DNA from 3 places in the Exiguobacterium sp. s36 genome. Region 1 is predicted to be linked to each of the others. Evidence: riboswitches for the same ligand, from Rfam matches in the RefSeq annotation. Region 1 holds a riboswitch; each other region holds the start of a gene.
What was found. A riboswitch is a leader RNA that binds a small molecule or an ion and turns the genes downstream of it on or off. The one in region 1 is predicted to bind thiamine pyrophosphate.

Region 2: linked by a shared signal. The riboswitch ahead of thiT (energy-coupled thiamine transporter ThiT) and the one ahead of tenA (thiaminase II) in region 1 are both predicted to bind thiamine pyrophosphate.
Region 3: linked by a shared signal. The riboswitch ahead of KNP95_RS13650 (Ykof family thiamine-binding protein) and the one ahead of tenA (thiaminase II) in region 1 are both predicted to bind thiamine pyrophosphate.

Annotation. Positions count from the first base shown of each region.
Region 1 is NZ_JACSLW010000006.1:67,121-73,261, reverse strand. Features, by position in the region: gene KNP95_RS12655 (SDR family oxidoreductase) at 1-476, opposite strand, end outside; gene thiE (thiamine phosphate synthase) at 500-1,138, opposite strand; gene thiD (bifunctional hydroxymethylpyrimidine kinase/phosphomethylpyrimidine kinase) at 1,110-1,946, opposite strand; gene thiM (hydroxyethylthiazole kinase) at 1,946-2,734, opposite strand; gene tenA (thiaminase II) at 2,731-3,405, opposite strand; TPP riboswitch at 3,487-3,591, opposite strand; gene pelG (exopolysaccharide Pel transporter PelG) at 3,653-5,101, opposite strand; gene pelF (GT4 family glycosyltransferase PelF) at 5,082-6,141, opposite strand, start outside.
Region 2 is NZ_JACSLW010000002.1:307,270-313,410, reverse strand. Features, by position in the region: gene KNP95_RS07095 (Stp1/IreP family PP2C-type Ser/Thr phosphatase) at 1-54, shown strand, start outside; gene pknB (Stk1 family PASTA domain-containing Ser/Thr kinase) at 60-2,003, shown strand; gene rsgA (ribosome small subunit-dependent GTPase A) at 2,048-2,932, shown strand; gene rpe (ribulose-phosphate 3-epimerase) at 2,934-3,590, shown strand; TPP riboswitch at 3,610-3,710, shown strand; gene thiT (energy-coupled thiamine transporter ThiT) at 3,787-4,359, shown strand; gene KNP95_RS07070 (thiamine diphosphokinase) at 4,359-4,946, shown strand; gene rpmB (50S ribosomal protein L28) at 5,005-5,193, opposite strand; gene KNP95_RS07060 (Asp23/Gls24 family envelope stress response protein) at 5,447-5,809, shown strand; gene KNP95_RS07055 (DAK2 domain-containing protein) at 5,832-6,141, shown strand, end outside.
Region 3 is NZ_JACSLW010000008.1:6,632-12,772, forward strand. Features, by position in the region: gene KNP95_RS13635 (SMP-30/gluconolactonase/LRE family protein) at 1-244, shown strand, start outside; gene KNP95_RS13640 (hypothetical protein) at 257-520, shown strand; gene KNP95_RS13645 (GTP-binding protein) at 625-1,818, shown strand; TPP riboswitch at 1,880-1,980, shown strand; gene KNP95_RS13650 (Ykof family thiamine-binding protein) at 2,062-2,655, shown strand; gene KNP95_RS13655 (ECF transporter S component) at 2,648-3,223, shown strand; gene KNP95_RS13660 (ABC transporter ATP-binding protein) at 3,216-4,544, shown strand; gene KNP95_RS13665 (energy-coupling factor transporter transmembrane component T family protein) at 4,544-5,278, shown strand; gene KNP95_RS13670 (hypothetical protein) at 5,294-5,881, opposite strand; gene KNP95_RS13675 (lytic transglycosylase domain-containing protein) at 5,916-6,141, opposite strand, start outside.

The sequences.
Region 1 (6,141 bases):
TCATCTGTCAGCGCACCCGGGCGAACGATCGTGTATGTGAGCCCGCTCGCTTCAAGCAGACGGTCCGCATGGTGTTTCGCGACGTAGTACGGTTTCATCTCTTCCGGCCATGCCGAACGATCTTCAGCCTTCAAGGCGCTGACCATGACGAACTGTTTTACATTCCCGTTCGCCTGAGCCGCCTCGATACTTTTCGCCGCGCCGTCAAGGTCGATTAACAGCGTCTTGTCGGCTCCGGTACTACCGCCCGAACCGGCCGCAAAGACGACCACGTCCATCCCAGACATCGCCTGTTCAAGTGACGACACGTCACCTTCGAGGTCGCCTAACACGGCTTGATAGCCTTTCGATGTAAAGTCGTCGAGTTGCTCTTGTTTCCGCACCATCGCCGTGACTTGATGCTTCCCTTCCTCGTGCAATCGTTCGACGAGCTGTTTTCCAATCTGTCCATTCGCGCCTATTACAAATACGTTCATCTGTCTTCCTCCTCAAGTTGAATTCAGAGACAAGCGAAACGCCGTGTGGCCATGGCCACATCCGGTGCAGAAGCGATGGCCGAGATGACGGCGACACCGTCCGCCCCGTCGTTCCGAATCATCGGAACGTGTTCCGGTGAGATGCCGCCAATCCCCACGATTGGCAGCTCTCGATACAAGGCTCGAACTTGGCGGATGAGCACCGTCCCGTTCACTGCCCCGGCGTCTTCTTTCGAATTCGTCGGGTGGACCGGACCGATGCCCACATAATCCGCATGCTCGATGGCCGCCGCTACTTCTTCGAGCGTGTGCACCGAGACACCAAGCCATTTGTTCGGGCCGATTCGCTCACGAACGCGTGCGGCCTCGGCATCATCCTGTCCGATATGCACGCCGTCAGCATCGATGCGCTCTGCTAGTTCGACGTCATCATTGATGATGAACGGAACATCGTATGAGCGGCAGAGTGTTTGCAACGCTCTCGCCATCGCTTCTTTTTTATCCCCATACAGTGCATGTTTACCTTTTTCACGAAATTGAAAACATGTCACGCCACATTGAAGTGCCGTTTCCACCGTCTGGAGCATGTCTTCCGCGTTCGCGGTTCCGCAAATAAAGTAGAGCCGCAACTGCTCAGCGATGGTTCGTTGTGATGGATTCAAGCGTCACACCTGCCTCTCCATGTGTCGCATACGCCCAGTGATTCGTCGGTCCATGTCCGGCACCGATATCGAGTCCATGCGTGATGGCACTTTGAATGAATCGCTTGGCGGTCACCGTCGCCTCGAGGATAGAATGGCCTTTGGCCAGTTCCGCCGTGAGCGCTGCCGAGAACGTACAACCGGTGCCATGCGTGTCACTCGTCTGGATGCGCGGGGCCGACAGGAGGAACGCCTCTGACGCCGTCATGACCAAATCGTCCGCAGTTGCGCCATCGAGATGTCCCCCTTTTAAAATAACGGCACGGACACCGTACGCTAACATCCGTTCTGCTGCTTCGATGCGGTCTTCAAACGTCCGAATCGTCATGCCCGTCAACACTTCCGCTTCCGGCACGTTCGGCGTGACGACGGTCGCGAGCGGCAAGAGGGATGTCTTGAGCGCCTGGACCGCCGAATCCTGAAGCAGCGAGGCCCCGCCTTTCGCAATCATGACCGGGTCAACGACGAGCCGATTGAATGTGTGACGCCGCACCCCGTCAGCGACCACCTCGATGCGCGCCGCATCGAACAACATCCCGGTCTTGCACGCCGCAATCATAAAGTCTGAACCGATTGCATCGAGTTGTTGCGTCACGAGTTCTGGTGACACCGCCTCGACCCCATGCACCCCACGCGTGTTTTGGGCCGTGACAGCCGTCAAAACACTCGTCCCGAACACACCGAGCTCTTGAAACGTCTTCAAATCAGCTTGAATGCCAGCGCCACCGCCCGAATCCGAACCGGCAATCGTCAACACTTGCTGCCGTATCATGACACCACCTCGATGCGGTCACTCGGCAACTCGACCGCCGTCATCTTGCCCAGCTCATTCAAGAAGTGAACGGGGAAGTCACCCGGCCCGTCGGCCAAAGCGGTAGCGAGTTCCCCGCACCGGGCATAACCGGCGAGCGCTGTCGCCGTGGCCGTTACCGCATCCCGTTCGACCGCAAGGAACGCACCGACGACCGCACTGAGTAAACAACCGGTCCCTGTCGTCCGGGCCATCGCGCCAGTGCCGCCTTTAATTTCTATCGTCACGTCCCCGTCGCTGACGACATCCGTCTCTCCGGTCACGGCAACGACACAGGTGTAGCGCTTAGCCGCTTCACACGCGATGTGATTCAAATCAACCCGCGTGTCCCCAGCGTCCACGCCGCGCGCCGCCGCGTCGAGGCCAATCAATGTCGCGATTTCTCCGGCATTCCCACGGATGACCGTCGCACGGACAGATTGCAGAATCGCCTTGGCGACGTCGCGCCGAAATGAGGTCGCCCCGACACCAACCGGATCGAAGACAATCGGACTACCTGCTTGATTCGCCGCCTGTCCGGCTCGAATCATCGTACGTTCCGTCATTGCATCGAGTGTACCGATATTGAGCACGAGCGCATCGCTTAAAGACGCCATCTCGGCCACTTCTTCGACCGCGGACGCCATGACCGGGGCCGCCCCGATGGCGAGCAACCCGTTCGCTGAAAAGTTGGCGACGACGATGTTCGTGATGTTGTGGATGAGTGGCCGTTCGGCTCTGACTTTGTCCCATAAGTCGCGCTTCATCGTGTCACCCCCGCCGGTAAATCCCACGACTCGAGCGTCCACGCCATCTCCCAAAACGCATGCTCGTAATAACAACTCTTCAAGAACAGCTGTTGATACCGGACCCGTTCTTCCGCCGTCGCCTGCCCAGCGAGCACGTCGAGCCGTTCAATCTGTTCCTCGACGAGGTCGCGGAACCATTCCGACCCGTACGTCGCAATCCACGTCGCATAAATCGGGTGGTCGGGTGTCGTGTCTTTCATGCGTTCGCCAATCTCGTAATAAACCCAATAGCACGGCAAAATTGCTGCGAGCACGTCACCGAGCGTTGGACCGGCATGTTGCATATGGAGCGCATAGGCGTAAGCCGTTGGGGCCGGCTCAAACGTCGCCCACTCCGCCTCCGTCACGTTGAGCAAGGTGAAAAACTCACGATGCAGCGCATGCTCTGCTTCGATGGTATGGAGCGCGTGCGTCAAAAAGCGGCTCGCTACTTCCATGTTCGGGGCGAGGGTCGCGCCTTTCGCCTGTACTTTCGAGAACTGATTCAAATAATACGAGTCTTGCATGACGTAATGCCGAAACTTCGCCTCGTCGAGTTCACCCGTTCCGAGCTCGCGGACGAACGGATGGTCAAAGCTGGCTTGAAACAAGGCATCGGCCTCTTGTCGTAAATGTGCAGTGAATGTCATGTTTTCTCCTCCTTTGTAATCAAAAAAGACGCCGCCTTCCATAACGGAAGCGGCGTCGGATTTACACAAAGTGTACGAAAACAATCGGTTCGCCCACTTCCCTACGCTAGCGTGAACTAGATCAGGTTCAAAGGGTCTGGACCTCGTCCATCTCAGCCGCGTCACGCGACTCCCCTAGTGGTAAACATTATGAAATTCGGTCATCTACGACCACATCATATCAGTCTTTCTCCGTACTGAAAACCCTTTATCGTGAGAATCGCCGGTTCAACAACGTCCCCATTTGCGAGAACCGCTCGGTGCCGAGCTTGCGCCGGTTCGAGGCGGCGAACACGTAATAATCAACTTTGCCCATATAATAAATCAAACGCAGGCCGGCCAAGAAGAACGTGATCGTCGTGCTGACGGCAAAGCCGACACCGTACCAATCGATGCCGCGCGGCAAGAGCAGTAACGTGAACAACGCGTTCAACGTGAAGAACGAGATGTTGACGAACAACGCCCCGCGCCGGTCCTCGAAATAGAGCAACAACAGCGTCAAGATGAGAATCATCGCATTCGCGAACGCCGCGAGCGTCGTCATCCGAAAGATTTGACCAATCTCATCCGGGACGCCAATCCAACTGACGAACGCGCCCGCCATCAGGATGGCGAACAGCGTCACGACGCCTTGGCTCCGCGCGAGTCGAATCAACTCATTTTTCAATACGGACGTCATCGTCTGTTTCGCCTTCTCGATTTGATGGAGTGCCCCGCCGTAGTTGATCAATCCATAAAACGTACGGTAGCGCTCATAAAACCGGGTCTCGACGGCAACGACGAACAAGAGCTGCGTCGGGATAATCGTCAAGTACGACCAGAAGATGGCCGTATCATAATACGGGTTGAACAGGAACGAGTCCGCGATGATGACACGTCCTTCACCGAACCAGATGATGAAATTCGTGACCCAAATCCCGAGCACGTACAACACGCCGATGGCGAACAAGTCCGGATAGCGGTCGAAGTACTTGAAGTACGAGAACTCTTTCACCGCGTAACGGAGTGGGAACGTCCGGAGCATCGCGAAGAATAACCCGAACAACGTCACAATCATCCCGACCGTGAAACCGAGCAACAGCTCGAGACTCGACGGGTCGACCATGAGACGGCTAATCGCATAGACGCTCCCGACCGAGATAAGTCCGCCGAGCAGGAAGCTATAGGCCACCGCTTGATAATACTTGGCGGCACTTAAAAACAAGAACATGACCCAGATGACGTTAATCGTCATGAATAAAACGAACAACGTCAGTTTGTACAGAAAATCGAGCGGCGACAATAGCCAAAAGATACTATACAGCAAGCCTGCCGCGAGAATCGTCACTTTGAGCATCCCGGTGAACACCGGGAAAATCTCATGTGCCTTCTTCTCATAAAACAAGTCCGCCACGTATCGGGTGACGACGAGCTGTTGAAAACTGAACAAGATTTGCGAGAAGATGAACGCGTACGAGACCGAGATCATGAAGAGCGTCCGTTCGGCGAGCGACAACGTCGGCATTTGGAACGCCAACCATTGAATCGTACCGACGACCAAGATGACAATCAACCACGGTCCGGATGTGACGAGGCCGGAGAACGTGTACGCCTTTAGCCGGGACGAATAGTAGTCTTCTTGGAACAACTTCTGTAACTTAAACCCGATGCCCGCCATACTGTTCCCTCCTCGCTTCATAGATAGCCTTATAGCGGTCCACGACTTGTTGGAGACGATAATATTGGCGGACCCGCTCCCGTCCGTTCTTGCCGAACCGTATTCGTTCCTGCGGGTAATCCATCATCCATTCGACTTTGTCGGCGACCGCTTCCGGATGAACCGGTGGCACGATGAAACCGGCCGGACCAAACGGGTCATCCGCTCGTCCGTATAAAAGCTCGGAACAGGCGCCGACATCGGTGGCGACCCACGGAATCCCGGCGGCCATGCCTTCGAGAATCGCGAGCGGCTGCCCTTCCGAGATGCTCGTCAGGAGCAGTAGATCAAAGGTCGGCAAATACGTTTGGACGTCCACTTTCCCGGCCAGTTCGACATAATCGCTCAATCCGCTCTGTTCGATGAGCAGACGGCACTCTTCCGCATATTCTTCATCCTCGTCGAGTGGACCCATGATTGTCAGTTTGAACAGACGATGCCGCTCCTGCAAAATCTTGGCGGCATAAATCATCGTCTTCAAGTCTTTGATGGGAACGAGGCGGACGATGGCACCGATTTGAAAGAGGTCGTGCTCCGGACGATTGACCGTCGCCTGGATTTGTCGGTCGGCAATCCCGTTGGCGATAATTTTCGTCTTCTCGCTCGGGGCGCCGATCCATTCCTGATATTCGCGATTCCGCTCGAACAAGGTGATAATTTCATCGGCCGCGTTATACGCCTCGCGGGACAAGTGGTGGAAGAACCGGACCCATCTCGGCTTATACGGCGCCGGAATCCAATACGACTGTAAAATTTCTTCCTCGCGTTCACGGGAATAAATGCCATGCTCGGTCAAGATGAACGGGATCCCTTGCGTCTCTTTCATGTAGGAAGCGACTACCCCGGCATAACCCGTCGATACGGAATGGACGAGGTCGACTTTCGGGAGCGGCTGATGGAGCACCCGCAAAATCGGGGTGTACATGCTTTGCCACATCCAGAAATAGTCGATGAACGAGCCGCCGTTCATCTCTTCGGCGTAGGCGGCCTTCACGTTGCGC
Region 2 (6,141 bases), on a different contig from region 1:
AGTGACAACATCACCGTTGCCCTCGTCCAGTTCACAGATAGAAAGAGAGGATGAATCCGATGCGAAGTGGAGAACGAATCAACGATCGTTATCGGATCGAACAGCAAATCGGCAGCGGCGGCATGGCAAATGTCTACCGGGCTCACGATGAGATTTTAAACCGAACCGTCGCCATCAAGGTGTTGCGATCTGAATTCTCGCATAACGAACAATTTATACGCCGGTTCGAACGGGAAGCCCACGCGGCGACTAGTCTGAACCATCCGAATATCGTCGCCATCTACGACGTCGGAGACGAGCGTGACATCTATTACATCGTCATGGAACACGTCGATGGGATGACGCTCAAACAATATTTGCAAGAAGAGTACATATCTGTCGACGAGGCGCTTCGCATCATGGGACAGATTTGTGATGCCATCGACCATGCCCATGCGAATCGAATCATTCATCGGGACATCAAACCGCAAAACATGATGATCGATCAGAGCGGCAACGTCAAAGTGACGGACTTTGGGATTGCGGTGGCCATGTCGAACGCGACGCTGACCCATACGATGTCAGTGCTCGGCTCGGTCCATTACTTTTCTCCAGAACAGGCGCGCGGAAAGTTCGCCGATGAGAAGTCAGATATTTATTCACTCGGTGCCGTCCTGTATGAACTCGTGACCGGACGCGTTCCGTTCATCGGCGAGACGCCAGTCGCCGTCGCACTTCAACATTTGCAAGACGACCCGATTCGACCGATGGATTTGAACCCGAACATCCCGCAAGCGCTTGAGAACTGCATCATGCAGGCGCTGGCGAAATCACCGGGCGCCCGTCACACATCGGTCGCCGCCTTTAAGAAGGATTGCATGACGGCGCTCGACCCGGAACGTGCGAACGAACCGAAACGCCTCAGTACGGAACAGGACGCATTCGATCAGACGCTCGTCATGTCACCGGTCGTCCCGGACGAACCGAACGTCAAAGAGACACCGGAACAACCGGTCGCACCGAGCGAACCTGAGACAGCGAACCCGAAGCCGAAACGGAAGAAGAAGTGGTGGCTTTGGCTCCTACTCCTCTTCTTGTTGATTGGCGGCGGAATCGGGGCATATGTCATCGCCGATGAGATGTCCCGTGCCGTCGTGCCAGACGTCGTCGGGATGACGAACGACGAAGCGACGACCGAACTCGAAACAGCCGGTTTTGTCGTCGAAGCGACAGAGCGGGCGAGCGATAACATCGCCGCTGGCGACGTCATTTCGCAGACACCGCAAGCCGGTCGGAAACCGAAACGCGGAACGACCGTGACGATTGTCGTGTCGGCCGGGAAAGAGACGGTCGCGATGCCGGACGTCGAAGGATTGTCTCAGTCGGCGGCCGAGCGGACGCTCAAAGACCTCGACTTTGCGGATATCGAAATTCAATCCGAGGCGTCGGAGACGGTCGATAGCGGCGATGTCATCTCCCAGTCGATTGCTCCGGACAACGAGGTCGTCCCGTCTGAAGAGACGGTGACGCTCGTCGTCTCGACCGGTAGCAATAAAGTCGAACTCGCCAATTTAGCCGGGTATACGTTTGAGGAAGCGACGACGTACGCCGAACAGAATAGCTTGAAAATCGTCAAACGAGACGAGTATTCAACGAGCGTGCCCGCCAACCAAATCATTCGTCAGTTACCGACGGCCGGAACAGCCGTCGACCCGGGGACGGAATTGACCGTCATCGTGTCGCAAGGGGTCGAACCGACCGACGTCTCGATTGAACGGGAAGTCAACGTCGAAATCGATCCGCCTGCTGAAGGCGAAGAACCTGTGGCACTCGAGGTCGTCATTCGGACGGTAGACGCCCGTGGCGAAGTCGAAGTGTTGCGTGATAAGATAACGGAGACGACGACTTACTCGTATACGCTCGTCATTGCACCGGACGAAGTCGGAACCGCGACGATCGAAGTCGACGGGGAAGTCGTCCGGACGGATACGGTGACGTACGCACAAGCAAAAGATTCACAATGAAGAGGTGGCGCGCGCGTCGCCTCTTTTTCTAAGGAGGTCATAGGATGAAAGGTACGATTATTCGATTACAAGGCGGGTTTTATGATGTCATGACGGAAGAGAAACAAGAAATCCGTTGTCGCGCCCGCGGCAATTTCCGCAACCGGAACATCTCGCCGGTCGTCGGCGACGATGTCGATATTCAAGACCAAGGGGACGGCACAGGCTATATCTTGGCCGTCGATGAGCGGTCGAACCATCTCGTCCGCCCGCCGATTGCTAACATCGATCAAGCGTTCTTGCTGTTCTCGGTCAAGGAACCGGCATTCTCGTTCCATCTGCTCGACCGTTTCCTCGTCTTAATCGAATCGAAGCAAGTCCATCCGATTATTGTCTTAACGAAAATGGACTTGTTGACGGAGTCGGAACTCGAAACGATTCAAGCGGCAGCGGCCTTATATCGGTCAATCGGCTATGAGGTCATCGAGACGTCGACGGAGACCGGGTCGGGGATTGAACAAATTCGTGGGTCGTTTAAAGAGAAGACGAGCGTGTTTGCCGGACAGACCGGAGTCGGCAAGAGTTCGCTCTTGAACGCGGTCGCGCCGGAACTAGAACTCGCGACCGGGAAAATCTCGAAGTCGCTCGGCCGAGGCAAGCACACGACGCGTCACGTCACGCTCATCACGCTCGCTGACGGGCTCGTCGCTGACACGCCTGGTTTCTCAAGCCTCGAGTTCCCAGAAGAACTCGAAGTCGAGGAGATGCGCTGGTGCTTCCCTGAGTTCGTCGAGCGGCACGACGACTGTAAGTTCCGAGGCTGTGCCCATTTGAACGAACCGGGTTGTGCCGTCAAAGCGGCCGTCGAGGCGGGAGAAATCGCTTCCACCCGTTATGAGAATTATGTTACGTTTATGGCAGAGTTAAACGATAGACAACGGAGGTACTGACATGATTAAAATTGCACCCTCGATTTTAGCGGCGGACTTCGCCAACCTAGAGGCAGAAGTGAAGGCGGTCCAAGAGGCCGGCGCGGATTATATCCATTTTGACGTCATGGACGGTCAATTCGTCCCGAACATCTCGATCGGTCTCCCGGTGCTCGCGAGCTTACGGAAGAAGTCGGACATGGTGTTAGACGTCCACTTGATGATCGACCAACCGGAGCGCTTCGTCGAAGACTTCATCAAGGCGGGAGCGGACATCGTCACCGTCCACGTCGAAGCGACGAACCATTTGCATCGCGTGCTTCAACAAATTAAGGCGGCCGGAGCCAAGTGTGGCGTCGTTCTCAACCCGCATACGCCGCTGTCATTGATTGAACACGTGCTCGGTGACGTCGACATGGTACTTCTCATGACGGTGAACCCTGGCTTTGGGGGTCAGAAGTTCATCGAATCGGTCGTGCCGAAAATCGCGGCGTTGAACGAGATGCGCCAAGCGCGCCGTCTCGACTTTGAAATCGAGATTGACGGCGGCGTCAACGCGGAGACTGCGAAATTATGTATCGATGCCGGTGCTGACGTGCTCGTGGCCGGCTCGGCCATCTATAACGAGCCGAGCTATAAAGACGCAATCGATAGCATTCGCAACGCATCTCGTGTATAATCGTCCATAGAACAACAAATATTGTCGCAAGGGGTGTCACATTCTGTGGCTGAGAGGCATACGCTAACCCTTTGAACCTGTTCCGTTCACACGGACGTAGGGATGTGGCGAAAATGCACGTTGCTACTCGATAGCAGCATGGCGTTTACGTCATGCTGCTTTTTGTCGTTCGCTCATATTTTAAGGAGGGAAATAGATGAAACAACGTTTAAAATTACAGGCGCTCATTGAAATCTCATTGTTCGCCGCACTCGGTTTGATTTTTGATTTGCTCATCCCGTTCCGGATGCCGCAAGGCGGGTCGATCAGCTTGGCGATGTTGCCGATTTTCGTCATGGCGTATCGTCACGGTTTGAAAGGCGGACTTGCGACCGGTGCACTTGTCGGAACGCTGCAACTGCTGTTCGGGGCCTACATCTTCACGCCGGTCCAGTTCCTGCTCGACTACACGTTCGCTTACGGTGTCGTCGGGATGGCGGGACTGTTTGCTGGTCAAGTGAAACGAGCCGCCAAGGATGAGGCGAAAAAGACGCTCGTCGTTTATTTGGTGCTCGGCGCGCTCCTCGGTTCACTGCTTCGTTACGGCGCCCACGTCTTGTCGGGGATCGTCTTCTTCGCCGAATACGCGGAAGGTCCGGTCGTCGCCTACTCGTTCGCCTATAACATGACGTACATGCTCCCGTCCTTCCTCGTGTCGGCCGTCGTCCTCGTCCTCTTGTTCGTCTCGGCGCCGCGCTTCGCGACGCTCGCGACCCGGGACGTCCGCTAATGCGGGTGTTGATTGTGGCGGCCAGCCCGGAACCAATCTCGGGACTCCCGCGTGACGTCGATTACATCATCGGCGTCGATGGGGGGTACGAGACACTGTTGAACCACGGGCTGAACCCAGATCTCGTCGTCGGCGATTTCGACTCCTTCACGGGCGAAGTGCCGATCGACGCCGTCCGCTATCCATCTGAGAAAGATGTGACCGACCTCGAGATCGCTCTCGAGGCGGCACGGGGGCATGGCGCGACGGAGATGATTGTCTACGGTGCGCTCGGCGGCCGGCTCGATATGACGCTCAGCAATATCGGTCTGCTCGAGGCGTATCCGGAGATGCGTCTCGTCACGGCAGGGCAGACGGTACGACTCGTCGGGTCGGGACGCTATGAACTCCCGCGTCAAGACGGTCACTATTTGTCGCTCATCCCATGGAAGCAGGCGAACGTGACCATCCGCGGCGTCAAATATCCGCTCGACCGTCACGATGTCGTCAGCCATGAGGCGCTCACCATCTCGAACGAATGGGACGATGAAGCGGCGGATTTGATCGTGCACGAAGGCATGGTGCTCGTGCTGTATGTCAAAAAATGAACACAAAAAAATCCCATCGGCGAATGCCGCTGGGATTTATTTCGTTCGTGTATAAAAATTATACGCGTTCAACGAGACCTGATTTAAGAGCGCGAGCTGAAACCCAAACTCGTTTAGGTTTACCGTCAACGAGAATACGAACTTTTTGTACGTTTACACCCCAAGTGCGTTTTGTCTTGTTGAGTGCGTGCGAACGGTTGTTACCTGATTTAGGTGATTTACCTGTTACGTAGCATTTACGTGCCATGCGTTTCCCCTCCTTTTTTATGTGGGTTCGTCCTAATAGACACTCGTTTATATTAGCACGGGTTTTTTCACGATGCAACTAGAAAATCATAGGATGACAAGAAAAAAACTTGACATTACTGGAAAGGATTTTAATAATGAATGAGGGTTACGGCTACAATTGACCGAGTTTATGGAGCAGGTTCTTTTAATAACTAGGTACTTATTGTAGAATGTAGTGAAGGAATCATTCCGAATAAAGGAGGCTACTCCATATGGCAATTGAAATGAAGACAACATATGGCAATATTGACATCACGAACGACGTGGTCGCGACACTCGCAGGCGGTGCGGCGATGGAATGTTTCGGCGTTGTGGGAATGGCGTCTCAAGCTCAATTGAAAGACGGGATCGCAGAACTATTGAAACGTGAAAACTACGCCCGAGGCGTGGTCGTACGTCAAGATGGAGAAGACGTACATATCGACATGCACATCATTGTAAGCTACGGGACGAAAGTGTCGGAAGTCGCATACAACGTGCAAAGCCGTGTAAAATACACGCTCGGTGAAACTTTAGGATTAAACGTTTCGTCGGTAAACATATTCGTACAAGGCGTTCGTCTGACGAATGACTGACGAGAACGAAGGAGGATTTGGTGTGGGTTTAAAACGTTTAGATGGATTGGTGTTCGCGAACATGGTCGCGAACGGTGCAGCCAACTTGAGCCAGAATGCGGATTATGTAGATTCGCTTAACGTCTTCCCGGTGCCGGACGGCGACACGGGGACGAACATGAATTTGACGATGACATCGGGTGCGAAAGAAGTGGCCGCACTCAACTCGGCGAATATCGCTGACGTCTCATCGAAGTTTGCACGCGGTCTCTTGATGGGGGCACGTGGGAACTCGGGCGTTATTTTGAGCCAGTTGTTCCGTGGTTTCGGTAAAGCAATCGAAGGCAAGACAG
Region 3 (6,141 bases), on a different contig from region 1:
CTTTGCTGGCGGCCGCGTCTCGCGCTGGGACCCGAAGACGGGTGAAAAAGTGCTCGAGGTGCTCGTGCCGGCCCCGAACGTCACGTCGTGCTGTTTTGTCGGCGACGATTTGAACCAACTCGCCATCACGACGGCTCGTGAGGGGATGGATGACGAGGCGCTCGAAGCCCATCCGGACGCAGGGTCGGTCTTCAAAATCGAGACAGACGTGAAAGGAATGCCGCTCTATCGGTTTGGACGATAAGGAGGTAAGGAGATGGTGAAGCGATTGCTCGTTCGTGCAGGCATCGGTTTGGCACTCGCGGCCGTGGCCAGGGTCGGAATCCAAAAACTACTGGATGCGAAACGGGAAGACAACCACACGTATTTGAATCCGCGCTGGGATGAGGCCCCGAGTGTCGATGCCGATAAGGATGAGGATGAGGTCGGTTTGACACAGCTCGATTCGATATATCGGGCCGAATGGCAGGCGAACGCGTACCCCCGCTCCGAGGCGGAACGCAAGGCGTTAGAAGAATAGGGGAAGTAAGCACGTCCGGAAACGGGCGTGTTTTTTTCTTGACAAGAAAGACGCGACCCGTCATCATCTAAAAAGTAATGATTACGATTTAGGAGTGGGGATATATGAAACGAATTCCAATCACGGTGCTGTCCGGTTATTTAGGGAGCGGCAAGACGACGTTGATGAATCATCTGTTGAACAATCGGTCAGGCAAGAAATATGCGGTCATCGTCAACGACATGAGCGAGTTGAATATCGACGAACGATTGATCGAGCAGAATGGCTTCTCGCGGACGGACGAAAAATTGGTCGAGCTATCGAACGGCTGCATCTGTTGCACGCTGCGTGAAGATCTGCTCGAAGCGGTGCAGGAGATCACGAACGACCGTGAGCTCGACGGGATCATCATCGAGTCATCCGGCATCTCAGAACCGATTCCGGTCGCCCAAACGTTTACATACGCAGATGACGCCCTCGGTATCGATTTGACGAGCCGCGTCTATATCGATGCGATGGTGACCGTCGTCGATGCGTATCGGTTTTTGAAAGACTTCAACTCGGGCGAGTCGCTCCATGAGCGCAAGCAGGCCATCGATGAGACGGACGTCCGCGAAGTCGTCGACCTGCTCGTCGACCAAATCGAGTTCGCGGACATCATCGTCTTGAACAAGGCGGACCGCGTGACCGAGACGGAACTCGACGAGATGGCCGGGCTGTTAAAGGCGCTCAACCCAACCGCCAAACTGTTGACGTCGGTCCACGCGAACGTGGAACTGACCGAGCTGTTGGACGTCAATCTGTTCGATTTCGAGCAGGCGATGCACGCCGCCGGCTGGATTCAAGAACTAGAGGCCGAGACACACACACCAGAGACGGAGGAATACGGAATCAGCTCGTTCGTCTATCGCCGCCGTCGTCCGTTTCATCCGGAGCGGCTCCACGCCTGGATTGAGGCGTTCCCGGATCAAGTCGTTCGTGCCAAAGGTTTCTTATGGATCGCCTCCCGGAACGACATCGCTTGCCTATTCTCGCAAGCGGGGTACGCATCGACGCTCGAACACGCGGGACGTTGGCTCGCGACGTTGCCGGAGGAGGAACGCCATCTCATGTTCGCGGCAGAACCTGAGCTCGCCGCCGACTTCGTCGAGCCGTACGGGGACCGTCAGACGGAGCTCGTCTTGATCGGGCAGCAGATGGAGCGTTCGGTCATCGAGGCCGGACTCGACGCGTGTCTATTGACGGATGAGGAGATGGCGCTCGATTGGACGACATTGCAGGACACGCTTCCGGGGAACGGTATCGTGACTTTCACATAAACCGTTTACAAATTCGGAGCGGTCGTCTATACTTCTCGTTGCATAGATAACCGCATACATTGGACTACACTAGGGGTGCTTCGGCTGAGATGTGAGCATGGCTCCAATCCCTTATGACTCGATCCGGGTAATACCGGCGTGAGGAAGTGTGGCACTTTTTCTAATGGATTTTTACATTGAACGAGTGGCCGCATTCTCATGGATGCGGCTTTTTTGTGTACATACAATAAGGGGGAATAGAACATGAACAACCAATGTGGTACGAGTCCGATTGTCGGATTCCGCTTTACGCTGAGCCCAATGACATCTGATTTTGTGAGTATCATCAAAGGGGCATTGAAAGAGACGAACTTGCAAAACGTTTGGCGGCATACCGATGACGTCTCGACTGTCATCCGGGGACGCAGTGAGCATGTGTTCGACGTGGCCAAAGCCGTCTTGTCACATGCAACGAAGACCGGGGAACATGTGTCGATGAGCGGGACGTTCTCGGTCGGGTGCCCAGGCGACACGGCAGGAGACAATCTGCTCGACGTGACGACTGATCCTGTGAACGGTACGGTATCGACCCAGTACGTCTCTTCCCAGTTCGCCCTCTATCCGCTCGGGGACGCGAAGTATATGGACATCATCTACGAAGAAATTGCGTTTGCGAAAGAGCGTGGCGTCTTCAATGACTCGATGCATTACGCCTCGGGCATTCACGGCGACATCGAACCGGTGTTTTCATTTTACGAGGCGACGTTCGACCGGGTCCGTGCGAAGACGAGCCACGTCGTCATGACGGTGACGTTCAGCGTGAACAGCCCGTCACACGAGGGACGTAACGATGCTTAAGTCGTGGAAGTTAAAAGAAATCGTCTTGTTGGCCATTTTATCGGTCGTGTTCGCTGTCGTCTATTTGGCGTTCGTACATGTCGGGAATCTATGGGCTGGCTTGATTGGACCGATCGCGTACGAATGGATTTTTGGGATTTGGTTCATCGTCTCGATTATTGCGGCTTATATCATCCGCCGACCTGGCGCCGCATTCTTGTCCGAAGTGCTTGCGGCGACGATTGAGATGATGATTGGTAACGCGATTGGACCTCGTATTATTTTAGTCGGGATCATTCAAGGACTTGGTGCTGAAGCGGCGTTTGCGGTCACGAGCTACAAGCGATATGACCTTTGGGTGCTCATGCTGGCCGGATTTGGTGCAGCTGCGACTAGTTTTGCGTATACGTACGTCATGGGTGGACTTGCTGCCCTCAGTCCGACATACGTGGCGACGATGTTCGCGTTACGAGCGACGAGCGGGATGATCATTGCCGGTCTGGGAGGTAAGATTTTAAGCGACTTGTTGCTTCGGACGGGTGCGCTCGAAGGGTATGCCATCGCGCGTCAGGGACGTGTGCATGGTTGATGCAGAACAGCTGTCATTCCGCTATCCGGAAAAACAGAGCAAAGTATTGACGGACATCACGCTTCAATTAACGGCTGGGAGGACTCTCATTACAGGGGCGAGCGGGTCGGGGAAATCGACATTGTTCTCTTTGTTGAATCGTCTGTATCCAGAGAACTGCGATGGAATCGTGACGGGCAAACTATATTTGTTTGACCGCTCTTATGATACGTATGCAGCTGGTGAGGTGAATCGTCGTGTCGGAACGGTGTTTCAAGATCCTGACAGTCAGTTCGTCATGCAGACGGTCGAGGAGGAATTGATTTTCACACTCGAAAATTTTGCCGTGGCGAGGGACGAGATGATGACGCGTGTGGCCAATATTTTAGCGGAATTGCAGTTGACCGATTATCGTGACCGAGTCATTCATGACCTTTCAGGTGGAGAAAAGCAACAAATCGCTGTCGCCTGCGCCTTGATCGGGAAGCCAGAATGGCTACTGCTCGATGAGCCGCTCGCGCACCTTGATCCCGAGACATCAACCCGTTTCGTTCAGTGGCTCGACAACGTCGCACAGACGGTAAACGTTGTCATCATCGAACATCGACCCTTCCTATGGGGCGGGTTCTTCGACAGAGAAGTGGAACTCGTGAACGGACGCATCAACTATGATGGACCGTTCGTTGCCCGCCCGGATTATACGTTCTCTCCGGTCGAGGTGACAAAAGGAGATGATTTTTTATTTCACGTACCGCAATTAAACAAAAAAACATTCAATTTAGCAGCGAGCAAGCTGACCGTCGCCGAGGGTGATCTCATTGCCGTACTCGGTCGAAACGGCAGTGGCAAATCGACTTGGCTCAAGAGCCTTGCCCGCGAACATCAAGAAGTCGGACTCGTCCCACAATCTCCGGCTCATCTGTTTATCACGAGTGATGTGTCATGTGAGCTCGCATATGGCCATAATCGTCCGATTGGGGACATCATGAACCGGCTCGGACTTGGACCGTTTCGTAACGACCACCCACTCTCGCTTAGTCACGGGCAAAAACGAAGGCTCGCCATCGGCGTGATGATGCTCTCGAATAAACGGCTCATCGCGTTCGATGAACCGACTGCTGGACAAGATGAGGTATCGCTTCGTGCGCTTTATGAATTGATGGTTGAACGAATCCGCGCCGGCCAGACGGTTCTGTTTGTGACACACGACCTTAGTTTCGCCCGAATCGCGAACACCTATTACTTGATGCATGAAGGTTACTTGAGTGGGCCATATGATGCATCGCTCTGGAATGAGACAGAGCTACTACAAGCTCACGGTTTATTGCTGGAGGAATCGTGATGACGTTTCAAGAGATGAATCCGACGATTAAATTTATGACCGTGACGTGTCTCATGTTCGGTCTTGCCTTTATGTACAATCCATGGACGCCGCTTGCGGTATTCATCGGAACGCTTATACTTCAACTTCTTTTTTCTAACGTGAACTGGAAGCGGTGGGGGCTATTCATGATTCCGTTTTTATTCACCGCGCTCGGGACATTGTGGACGACGCTCGTCTTTGGAAAAGAGACGGGCGGGGAGGTCATGTTCACGCTGTTCGGCAACGACGTCACCGTCGAAAATGTGATACTAGCAGCGACGCTCTCCTTACGGGTATTAGCATTCACCGCGTTGTCACTCCTGTTCACATTGACGACGGACCCCAAACGGTTCGTCTACAGCTTGATGCAACAAGGGAAGTTGTCGCCTAAAATCGCTTACAGTGTCTTCGTCGGCTTTCGTTTCTTTCCGATTTTGAAGCATGAACTGATGCAGCTGTATGAAACGCATGCTTTGCGAGGCGTTCGTTTAGAGACGCGACTCGAACGCATTCGGCACGTTCCGAATTTAATCATCCCGCTTCTGGCCGGATCAATCCGACAAGCGGAACGCATCGCGTTCTCGATGGAGGCACGCGGGTTCACGGGGGAGCCTCGAGCTACCTATGAACTGGTTCCCGTCACGCGGAGTGACTTTCTGATGGCGTCGCTCTTACTTCTATTGTTCGGAGTGAGCGTATGGATTGGCATATAAACGAAACAAGACGACTCACTCGGAGTCGTCTTGTTTCGTTTCTTTCACGATTCTAAACTTCGGTTTGACCGATTCGTTATTGAACGCCTCGAGCACAGTGTTCTCGTTGGCCATACGAATCTGTTGCGGCTCGCCTTTGGACGTCGTACCGATACAGAACATATGAGCCTCGTGGTCGGCGAACAGCGTCTTATACGGAGTCGCATGGTGCATCAAGCGCCCTGGAGAGCCCCAGCCGACGATTGCCATCCCGCCGGTCGCCTCGACCTCGTCGAGCGTTTCCTCCACGTAATGAAAGTTGACCTCGTCAAGCTGTGACTCGACGTAAGGCAGATTGTCATTGATGGCGAGTGTCGGGACGAGACTGATGACGCGCATCTCACGGATCGGTTGATCGAGATGGTTACGCATGAGCATATACGCCCTCTGTGTGGTCGTGCCAGACAAGAAGGCATCGCTCATCCGGGGTGAGTAGATGATGACGGCACAGATGACGCCGTCGACGACATCTGTGAATTCGTACGTTCGCATATATCGTTTCGTCTTGTCCTCATTGAAGACCGACTTGACGCGAATCGTCACTTCCTCGATATGGGTGTTCATAATGTTTCCTCACTTTTGCTCAAATAGTGCCAGGTCAGACCCAGCCGGCGAACCATTCCAAATAGCGAATCGTATAGCGGGCGACTTGTTGCGTCGCCGACGCCTTGTCATCTGGTAAATAAGACACGTCAGTTTGATATGACTCATAAAACGACATCACATCGTTGACATACTGCTCACTTCGGTTGTACTCGAAGATGGCGTTCCGAATCGAATCAGTCGAGTCTGCCGTCGTCCCACCGTGCTCACTCAAATAATAT